One region of the Aureimonas phyllosphaerae genome, then DNA from elsewhere that is predicted to be linked to it. Evidence: riboswitches for the same ligand, from Rfam matches in the RefSeq annotation. Region 1 holds a riboswitch; each other region holds the start of a gene.
The links. Region 1 has a riboswitch for thiamine pyrophosphate ahead of thiB (thiamine ABC transporter substrate binding subunit). Riboswitches for the same ligand answer to the same signal wherever they lie in the genome.
Positions count from the first base shown of each region.

Region 2: linked by a shared signal. The riboswitch ahead of ACLNGM_RS21325 (ABC transporter permease) and the one ahead of thiB (thiamine ABC transporter substrate binding subunit) in region 1 are both predicted to bind thiamine pyrophosphate.
Region 3: linked by a shared signal. The riboswitch ahead of ACLNGM_RS13210 (FAD-dependent oxidoreductase) and the one ahead of thiB (thiamine ABC transporter substrate binding subunit) in region 1 are both predicted to bind thiamine pyrophosphate.

Region 1 covers NZ_CP181348.1:1,952,617-1,955,883, reverse strand. Annotated here, with positions in the region: gene ACLNGM_RS09080 (thiamine diphosphokinase) at 392-1,024, opposite strand; TPP riboswitch at 1,123-1,224, shown strand; gene thiB (thiamine ABC transporter substrate binding subunit) at 1,274-2,284, shown strand; gene thiP (thiamine/thiamine pyrophosphate ABC transporter permease) at 2,260-3,267, shown strand, end outside.
Region 2 covers NZ_CP181348.1:4,436,399-4,439,665, forward strand. Annotated here, with positions in the region: gene ACLNGM_RS21310 (potassium transporter Kup) at 1-499, opposite strand, end outside; gene ACLNGM_RS21315 (DUF2934 domain-containing protein) at 874-1,044, shown strand; gene ACLNGM_RS21320 (DUF2171 domain-containing protein) at 1,079-1,330, shown strand; TPP riboswitch at 1,433-1,537, shown strand; gene ACLNGM_RS21325 (ABC transporter permease) at 1,676-2,467, shown strand; gene ACLNGM_RS21330 (ABC transporter substrate-binding protein) at 2,470-3,267, shown strand, end outside.
Region 3 covers NZ_CP181348.1:2,784,532-2,787,798, reverse strand. Annotated here, with positions in the region: gene ACLNGM_RS13220 (thiazole synthase) at 1-353, opposite strand, end outside; gene thiS (sulfur carrier protein ThiS) at 355-552, opposite strand; gene ACLNGM_RS13210 (FAD-dependent oxidoreductase) at 549-1,508, opposite strand; TPP riboswitch at 1,610-1,721, opposite strand; gene ACLNGM_RS13205 (cation:proton antiporter) at 1,721-3,267, opposite strand, start outside.

The sequences.
Region 1 (3,267 bases):
TCCCCGACTTTGAGCAGATCCGACGCGAACTTTCGAAGCGCGCCGCCCAATTTGATACCAGGAATCCTGTGCTCTATCCTGCTGAGCTACGCAGACGAAAACGACGACGACCGCTGGTGGGCGCCCCGTCTGTCATCGCAGGACCGTACCGCATCGAATGCCCTGACACAAGCGATCACGTCCGAGGTGTGAGGGGACTGGTCTGCGGACGCCTTGCGTTGTGACGAGCGACGAACGGTCGTCGGTAACTTTACCACCCTCGAAAGCCATTGAAAGCAGCGACTGGTAAGCTGGTCACCTATGGAACTTGCTCTATCCTGCTGAGCTATGAGACCGACCGGGACGAAGCTTATACGAACGGTCCGCCGAGGGCCAGCCTTGCCGCAAGACGTCAGCGCCGCGCGGGATCGGCCTGCAGCAGGAAAACGGCTCGCCCATCTGCGAGGTCGATCGTCACCTCCCGGCCAATCGCCTCGTTGCTCTGTGTCAGGATCGACGAGAACGCGATATCGGCGCGATCCAGCGGGAAGCGTGCGCCTTCGATCGTCAGGCCGCGAAGGTCGGAGAACTTGAGGATCGAGAACTGCGCGCCGGGCTCGGACGCGAAGGCCTGTCGCCCTGCCGCGAGGGGAAAGGCCCATTCGCGGCCGTCGAACATCGTCACGGGGCGCCCCGCCGCGCTTTCGCGCAGGGCCACGACAAGATGCGAGAAGACATGATCCGTTCGCCCGCCGAAGGCACCGACGAGAAGCACGGAGCTGGCGCCCCGCTCGAAGGCCTCGGAGATCGCGATCTCGCCGTCGGTCCGATCCTTGTCGCGCGGCCATTCGTGGCGCGGCACGTCGACGGGGTCTTCGCCCTCGTGCGAGTCGAAATCGCCGACCCAGAGTTCCGGGCTGAGCGCCAGGGTCGCGGCATGCGCGATGCCGGCATCGGCCGCGATCGTACGCGTACCGCGCACCTCGGCCAGAAGGCGCGCCGACGCGTGGATCGGACCGGCGAGAAGGATCGTGAAGCGGCTCATCGCGCCAGCGCATAGCGTATTGCCGCGCGGCTGGGGAGAGTTGCACGTCGCGGGCCACCAACCCCTTGCTCTCCCGGCGTGATCCGGGCAACGTTGTGGCCGCTCACACGGGGTGCCCTTGCCGGGGCTGAGAGGCTGTCCGCCAACCCGCTGAACCTGATCCGGCTCGTACCGGCGGAGGGATGGGGGGCTTCCGCGGCAGGTGGTCGAGGGAGCGCGCATCGAACTCCGGCAAGAGGAGTTCCATTCATGCGCCTGGCCCTTTCCGCGTTCTGCGCCGCCGCCGCCGTCCTGCCGTCGATCGCTCTTGCGCAAGACGCCGACCGGCCGGTGCTCACCGTCTACACCTACGAGAGCTTCACGCCGGACTGGGGGCCGGGCCCGCGCATCGAGAAGGCGTTCGAGGCGCAGTGCGGCTGCGATCTCCGCTTCGTCGGCCTTGAGGACGGCGTCGCCATCCTCAACCGGCTGAAGCTCGAAGGCGAGGGCACGCAGGCCGACGTGGCGCTCGGGATGACCGCCGAGCTCGTGCCCGAACTGAAGGCGACGGGCTTGTTCGCTTCGTCCGGCGTCGACCTTAAGCCGCTGACGATCCCCGGTGGCTTTTCCGACGATACGTTCGTGCCCTTCGACTATTCCTATCTCGCCTTCGTCTACGATTCCGAGAGCATCGCCGACCCGCCGAAGAGCCTTGCCGAACTTGTTTCCGGCGATCCCGACCAGAAGATCGCGATCCAGGATGCGCGCACCTCGACGCCGGGCCTTGGCCTGCTCCTCTGGATGAAGGCGGTCTTCGGCGACCAGGCGGAGGCGAAGTGGGCCGAGCTGTCCCGCCGCGTCCTCACCGTGACGCCCGGCTGGAGCGAGGCCTACGGCCTCTTCACCAAGGGCGAGGTGCCGATCGTCCTGTCCTATACGACCTCGCCGGCCTACCACCAGATCGAGGAGGGAACGGACCGGTACAAGGCCGCCGCCTTCTCGGAAGGGCACTACCTCCAAGTGGAACTTGCGGGGATGCTGCGGACCTCGCGCCAGCCCGAGCTCGCGCGCCGCTTCCTCGCCTTCATGCTGACGCCGGAGTTCCAGTCGATCATCCCGACCGGTAACTGGTCGCTGCCCGCCGCCCCGACCGGCGAGCCGCTTCCCGCCGCCTTCGACACCCTCGTCCAGCCGTCGCGTCCGCTGGAGATTCCGGCTGCCGACGTCGCCACCCATCGCGCCGAATGGACGGCGGAATGGCTGCGGGGTCTCGGGCGCTGAGGACGGGCGAACGACCGGGCGCGCGCATCGGGGACGATGCCCGGCGCCGGCGCCGGGCCGGGATGCTGGCGGCCGCTTTCGTGCTCGGCTTCTGCCTCCTGCCCCTCGCATTCCTGCCGCTCTTCGCCGGCATCCCGCCGGCCTCGCCCGTCGCTCTTCTCGCCGATCCCTATCTGCGCACGGTCCTCGGCTTCACGCTTCTGCAGGCCGTCCTGTCGACCCTCCTCTCGGTCGCGTTCGGGGTGCCCCTAGCGCTGGCGCTTGATCGCCTCCGCTTCCCCGGCCGTGCCCTGCTCCTGCGCCTCTTCTTCCTCCCGCAGGCGCTGCCCGTCCTGGTCGGCGCGCTCGGGCTCATCACCGTGTTCGGCCGAAACGGGGTCGTCGCCGACGCCTTCGTGCTCGCGGGCCTCCCGCGCCCCTCGATCTACGGCCTCACCGGCATCCTCGTCGCGCACGTCTTCTTCAACATGCCGCTCGTCGCCCGGCTGACCCTGGGCGGCCTCTCCGGCGTGCCGGCGGAAAGCTGGAAGATCGCCGGGCAGCTGTCGCTGTCGCGCTGGGCGACATTCCGCATCGTCGAATGGCCGGTGGTCCGGCGCACGCTCGGTCCCGCCGCTGGCCTCGTGTTCATGCTGTGCGTCACGAGCTTTACGCTCGTGCTCGTGCTGGGCGGCGGGCCGGGTGCGACGACGCTCGAGGTCGCGATCTACCAGTCGCTGCGCTACGACTTCGATCCGGCGCGCGCCCTCACGCTGTCGCTCGTCCAGGTCGGGCTGGTAGCGCTGCTCCTCCTGCCGACGACGGGCTGGACCGGTGGCGTGGACGCAGGGTTCGGCCTCGCGCAGGCCAGTCGACGCTTCGATCGCCGGTCGGTGCCGGCCTTCGCCTGGGACGCCACAGTGGTCGCGACGGCAACCGCGTTTCTTCTCGCGCCACTTCTCGCGATCCTCGTGGCGGGCCTGCAGGCCGATCTCCCGCGGATC
Region 2 (3,267 bases), 2.2 Mb from region 1:
CGATGATGATCACCAGCGCGATGGGGACGATGTAGGGATCGAGCCCCGGCGCGGTGACTTTCAGACCTTCCACCGCCGACAGAACCGAGACGGCCGGCGTCAGGATCGCGTCGCCGTAGAACAGCGCGGCACCGACGATGCCAAGGCCGAGGATCACCTTGTTGGGCTTGGCGAGCGCCTTTTGCGCAAGCGCCATGAGGGACAGCGGACCGCCCTCGCCCTGGTTGTCGGCCCGCAGGATCAGCATCACGTATTTCACCGTGACGACGAAGATTAGCGACCAGACCAGCAGCGACACGATGCCGATGATCTCGCTTGCCGACGGCACGCCGCCGACATGAAGGAGCGATTCCTTCATGGCGTAGAGCGGGCTGGTCCCGATATCGCCATAGACGACGCCGATACTTCCAAGGATCAGAGGTCCAAGGCTCTTGGCGTGCGGGTTCTCGCGCGTCTGGATCTGCGTCTCGGCCGCTGGGGCCGCCTGACCGCTGGTCATTCCTCGAACGAGGCCTCCGGGATGGATCGGAACGGTGGGGTCAAGAGGCTCGACGCCTTCGCCTCTGTCTTGCGGCGCGCCCGGACGGAGCGGTACCACGGGGAATGATCGTCGCCCGCCCGCCGGAAAGCGCGCGGCACGTGCGGCAGCGGCCATAGCATGGAAACACGGTCCGGCAAATGACGCCGGTCGACGCATCGCCAAACCGGCGATGTCCAGCCAAAATTTGCCCTCGCCGCACCTGTGCCGACGCCTTCCCGGCGGGACGGGCCGTCATATGTACCCGGAACAAAAGGTCGAACTCCGGTCGGCCGGCGGGCAGAAGGCGCCGGTTCACGCAAACGGAGGACCGGAACGCGTGCGAGGAGACCGCGATGACGTCGGACAGGGATCAGGAAATCCGGAACCTGGCCTATTTCCTCTGGGAAAAGGCCGGCCGCCCGGCTGGGCACGAGCATGATTTCTGGGCCGCCGCCGCCCGCGAAGTCGAGGGCGACCAGCGCAAGGACGACGGCACGCACGAGAACCGCTTCGTCGCGCGCTGACGACGTAAAACTTCGCCAGGACGGGAGAAGCACCATGCGGCAGGACATCGCAGAACATATGGACGTGATCGGCGCCGACGGCGTGCATGTCGGCACGGTCGACCGCGTCGAGGAGCACCGGATCAAGCTGACGCGCCGAGACAGCGGCGAAGGCGATCACAAGGGCCACCATCACTACGTGCCGATCGGCCTCGTCGCCGAGGTCGAGGGCCAGACGGTGCGCCTATCGGCCAATGCCGACGTCGCCGTCTCGATGGAGGAAGAGGAGGACGGCTCGCCGGCCTGACCGACCGCCAGTCCGTGCGGCAGGCGGCGTCGCCGGCCGCCATCAGACGAGTGCCGGGTCTTCCGGCCTCGTTGACTCCGCAGCCCGGCTGCGCAATCATTTCGACATTCCGAGGGGTGCACCACACAGGTGCTGAGATGGCCGGCCGGCCGAACCCTTGAACCTGATCCGGGTCATACCGGCGTAGGAACGGGAATGGGCGTCACCGCCTTCGTTGTCTCCGCTCGAAATCCGGATCTCTTGTGGCCGCAGCCCGGCCGGGGAGATCGCATGCGCCGTTTCCACGTTCCAGACCGTCATCGATCCCCATCGAAGAGCCTGCGACCGCGCGCCTGACGCTCTCGCATGCGCGCGTTTCGCACCGTCGTAATGGGGCTCATCGCCGGGCTTCTCGCCTGGCAGGCGATCGTGCTTCTTCTCGAGCCGCCGCGCTACATGCTGCCGGCGCCCTGGGAAGTCGGTCGCACGCTCGTCGCGCAGTCAGGCCGGCTGGCGCGTGAATCGCTCGTCACCTTCACGGAAGTGGCGCTCGGGCTGATCCTCGGTGTCGCCACCGGCGCGGTCACCGGGCTCACCGCCGTCGCCTTCCCGCGTTTCGGGGCCATCCTCTGGCCGCAGGTCCTGATCCTTCAGGCGATGCCGGTCTTCGCCCTCGCCCCGCTTCTCGTTCTCTGGTTCGGCTTCGGCCTGGCCTCGAAGGTGGTTATGGCGGCCCTCATCATCTTCTTTCCCGTCGCCTCGGCCTTTGCCGACGGCCTTCGGCGCACCGACCCCGAGCTTCTCGATGCGACGGCGATGACCGAGGCGAGCCATTTCCAGGCGCTGCGGCACGTGCGCATTCCCCTTGCCATGCCCGCCCTCGTCAGCGGTCTGCGCGTCGCAGCCCCCCTCGCCCCGCTCGGGGCGGTGATCGGCGAATGGGTGGGCGCGTCGGGCGGACTCGGCTTCCTGATGATCCAGGCGAACGCGCGGATGCAGACCGACCTCCTGTTCGCAGCCTTGGCGATCCTCGCAGCCCTGACGCTGTCGCTGCGCGCCCTCGTCGACCAGATCGCGCCCCGCCTCTCGCCGTGGGCGTTCGAAGACCAGCCCCCGCCCTTCCTGAAACGACCGCCCCTCTCGAGGACCTCGACCTGATGATCCTTCGCCCGCTTCTTGCCGCCATCGGTTTCGCGCTCGCAGCGCTCGGCCCGGCCCCTGCGCTTGCAGCCGACAAGCTGACCGTCCTCCTCGAATGGTTCGTCAACCCGGATCATGTGCCGCTCGTCGTCGCGCGCGAGAAGGGGTTCTTCGCAGCGCGCGGGCTCGACGTCGACCTCGTCCCGCCGGCCGATCCGTCCGCGCCTCCGCGGCTCCTTGCTGCCGGCGAGGCCGACGTCGCCGTCCACTACCAGCCCAACCTGATGCTCGACGTGAAGGCCGGCCTGCCACTGGTGCGCTTCGGCACGCTGGTCGAGACCCCGCTCAACACCGTGATGGTGCGTGCCGACGGACCGGTGAAGACGCTCGTCGACCTCAAGGGTCGCAAGATCGGCTATTCCGTCGCCGGCATCGAGGAAGCCGTGCTCTCGGCGATGCTCGGCTCCGCCGGCCTCTCGCTCTCCGACGTCGAACTCGTGAACGTGAATTTCGCGCTGACGCCCTCACTTCTGTCGGGAAACGTCGATGCCACGATCGGCGCCTACCGGAACTTCGAACTCACGCAGATCCGCCTCGAGGGCCACGAGGGCCGGGCATTCTTTCCCGAGGAGAACGGCGTCCCCGCCTATGACGAACTGATCCTCGTCACCAGCCGTGACAAGCTCGGCGATCCGCGCCTGCCGCGGTTCCTGGCCGCCGTGGAAGAGGCGGCGATCTTTGCGACCAATCATCCGGACGAGGCGCTCGCTCTGTTCCTCAAGGCTTATCCCGATCTCGACGACGAGTTGAACCGGCGC
Region 3 (3,267 bases), 830 kb from region 1:
CGGGCGGCCTCGACGAGACCGAACACGTCGGGCTGCAACGTGTCGGCGTGGCCGATCACTTCAAGCTTCACGAGGTCCGTGTCGAGAAGTTCCCGGGCCATCTGCGCCGTCGTCACCGCTTCCTTCACGGTGTGACAACCGGCCGTGTTCGGCAGGAACGCGAGATCGAGGTCGCGGATCTCGTCCCAAAAACCCGGTCCGCCCTTCCCGATCCCGGCCGCCTCCCGGCGGAGCGAGACGGTGACGATCTCCGCGCCCGACGCCACGATCGCCTCGCGCATGGCGGCCGGCGAGGGGTAGAGTGCCGTGCCGAGCATCAGACGCGAGGCGAAGGTCCGATCATACAGGCGCATCTCAGCCCCCCTTCATCGGCGACAGAATTTCGACGGCGTCGCCCTCCGCGATCATTGTGCTTCCGCGCGCAGCCCGCGGCACGAACTCGCGGTTCAACGCCGTCGCCACAGCCTCGGGTCGGTAGTCGAGTTCGGCAAGCAGCGCATCGAGGTCAGAAGAGGCAATCTCGCAGGGCTCGCCGTTCAACCGGATCTTCATGCGGGCTCCTTGGCGCCGACGAGAATGTCGGCAGCGATCTTCGAAAAGGCGGGGGACAGGAGAAATCCGTGGCGATAAAGGCCGGAAAAGGCGACGCCGTTCTCGGTGCGGTCGACGCGAGGAAGGTTGTCCGGCAGCGCCGGGCGGCGCCCGCTGCCGACCTCCAGCACCTCCGCCTCCGCAAACGCCGGGTGCAGCGCGAAAGCGGCTGTCAGGAGTTCCACGGCCGAGCGAAGCGTGATGCCGCCGGCGGCCTCGCTCTCGACCATCGTCGCGCCGATCATGAAGACATGGTCGTCGCGCGGCACGACGTAGATCGGCCAGCGCGGATGAAGCAGCCGGACCGGCCGCTTGAGATGGACATCCGGGCATCGCACGATTGCCATCTCGCCGCGTACCGAGCGAAGACGGGGCATGGCGGCCGCAAGCCCTCGACAGTCGGCGACCCGTTCGCCTCCGAGACCGGAGGGATCGACGGCCGACCGGAAGCAAACGCGTCCTCCGGCCGCCTCGATCCGCCGGCAGAGATCGTTCAGCGCCCGGCGTGGGTCGAGATGCGCCTCGCCATCGAAGAAGAGCGCCCGCGGGAAACGGCCGCCGAGATCGGGCTCCAGCGCGGACAGCTCTTCGGCGTCCAGCCAGCGGTGCGCCTGCGTCCGTGCGGCGAACTGATTGAGATCAGCGGCGTCTCGGCCTGAAGCGATCACCAGCGTGCCGTTCATTCGGACGTCCGTCACGCCCTTCCAGAACCCGATCCCCTCGAGCCCTGGCACGATGACGCTGCGATCCGCGACGCTCGCCTCGCAAAAGGGTGCCAGCATCCCGCCGGCCAGCCAAGAGGCCGAAGCGCCGAGATCGGCGCCCCGTTCGTGAACCACGACGTCGCTCCCCGCCTCGACAAGACGCAGCGCCGTCGTGAGCCCGGCCACACCGGCTCCCAGCACGTGGATGGTCATCGCCGCTCCCCAGCCGCGATCAGTCGTAATGGCGGCTGGAAGGGAATTCGCCCGCCGCGGCAAAGGGCCGGACGCGTTCGACGGCGTCCGGCAAGCCCTTCTGGAGCGGGTCACTCCATCCCTACGCCAGTGCGAACTGGATCAGGTTCATGGGGTCGCCGGGCATTCGAGCCGGCCTCTCAGTTCCCTGTCGGAACTCCCCCTGGAAGCCTTCAGGGTAAGCGATCCGACCCGGCTGTCAATGCCGCGCCGTTCATCGGCTCCTCCGCCTGCAGAATCGGACCGTCGCCAGGCGGCAGGTCCGACCGGGCATCGAGTAGGTGTTCCGCGATGGCCCTTGCGGTCACCTCGTCGCCGTTGATTACCGTGTCCGCTCCAGCGTGGATCAGTCGCTCGCGTTGTTCGCCCGAATGGACGCGGGCGGTGATGCGGACCGACGGGTTGGCGGCGCGCGCCGCGTTGATGATCGCAACGGCTTCGAAGCTGTTCGGGAACGCAAGGACGATATCGCGCGCCTTGGCGATATTGGCCGCGCCGAGCACTTCCGGCTTCACGGCGTTTCCGACGACCGCTTCCAGACCCGCCGTTCGGATACGGGCGACGCGCTTGTCCGCGTCCTCGATCACGACAAAGGACCGTCCTGCATCCGCCAATCGCTGGGCGATCCGCGAACCGACACGGCCGTAGCCGACGAGGACGAGGTGGTCGACGAGAGCGGTCGGTCTCAAATTCTCCGATTCGATCGCAACGCTGCCGGCCGGGATGTGCGTCGGCACCGTACCGGCCGGCTGTGTCTGCGGCTCGTGCCCCCTGCCCCCGCCGAACGTCGCCGGTGAGACCGACGGCGCTGCTTCCACGAGCGCCCCGCGCTCGAGCCTCTGCCTGAGGCGGTCGATCGAGGAGAAGAGGATCGGGTTCAGCATGATCGACAGGATCGCGCCCGCGAGGATCAGGTCGCGAGCTTGGGGCGGAAGGATGTTCAATCGCCCGCCGAGCTCCGCGAGAATGAACGAGAACTCGCCGATCTGCGCCAGCGAAACGGAGATCGTGAGGGCAGTCGACACGGGGTGTCCGAATGCGCGCACGATGACGAAGGCGGCGAGCGACTTTCCGAAGACGATGATCAGCACCGTCGCGAGGATCGGAAGCGGATCCTCGATCAGGCTTCGCGGATCGAACAGCATGCCGACTGAAACGAAGAACAGGACCGCGAATGCGTCACGCAGCGGCAGCGTGTCCTCGGCCGCACGGTGGCTCAGGTCCGACTCGGCCATGATCATGCCAGCGAAGAAGGCGCCGAGCGCCAGCGACACACCGAACAGCGAGGCCGCACCGAAGGCGACGCCGAGCGTGATCGCAAGCACGGCAAGACGAAACAGCTCCCGCGACCCGGAGCTGGCCGTCATCTGCAACGCCCATGGAATGATTCGCCGTCCGACCAGCAGCATCAGAACGACGAAGAGGCAGAGCTTGAACACCGTCATCAGGATGACGCCGGAGACGCCGAGCCCGAGATCGGTGAAGACGCCGCTCCCGCTGCTCGGCGCGGTCCCGCCGAGCGCCGTGGCAAACGCCGGCAGCAGCACGAGCGTCAGAACCATTGCCAGATCCTCGACGATCAGCCAGCCGACCGCGATGCGCCCCTTTCCCGTCTCGATCAGTCGCCGCTCCTGCATCGCGCGCAGGAGCACCACGGTGGACGCGACGGAGAGAGCAAGCCCGAACACGAGGCCCGCCCCAACCGACCAGCCGAGAAGCC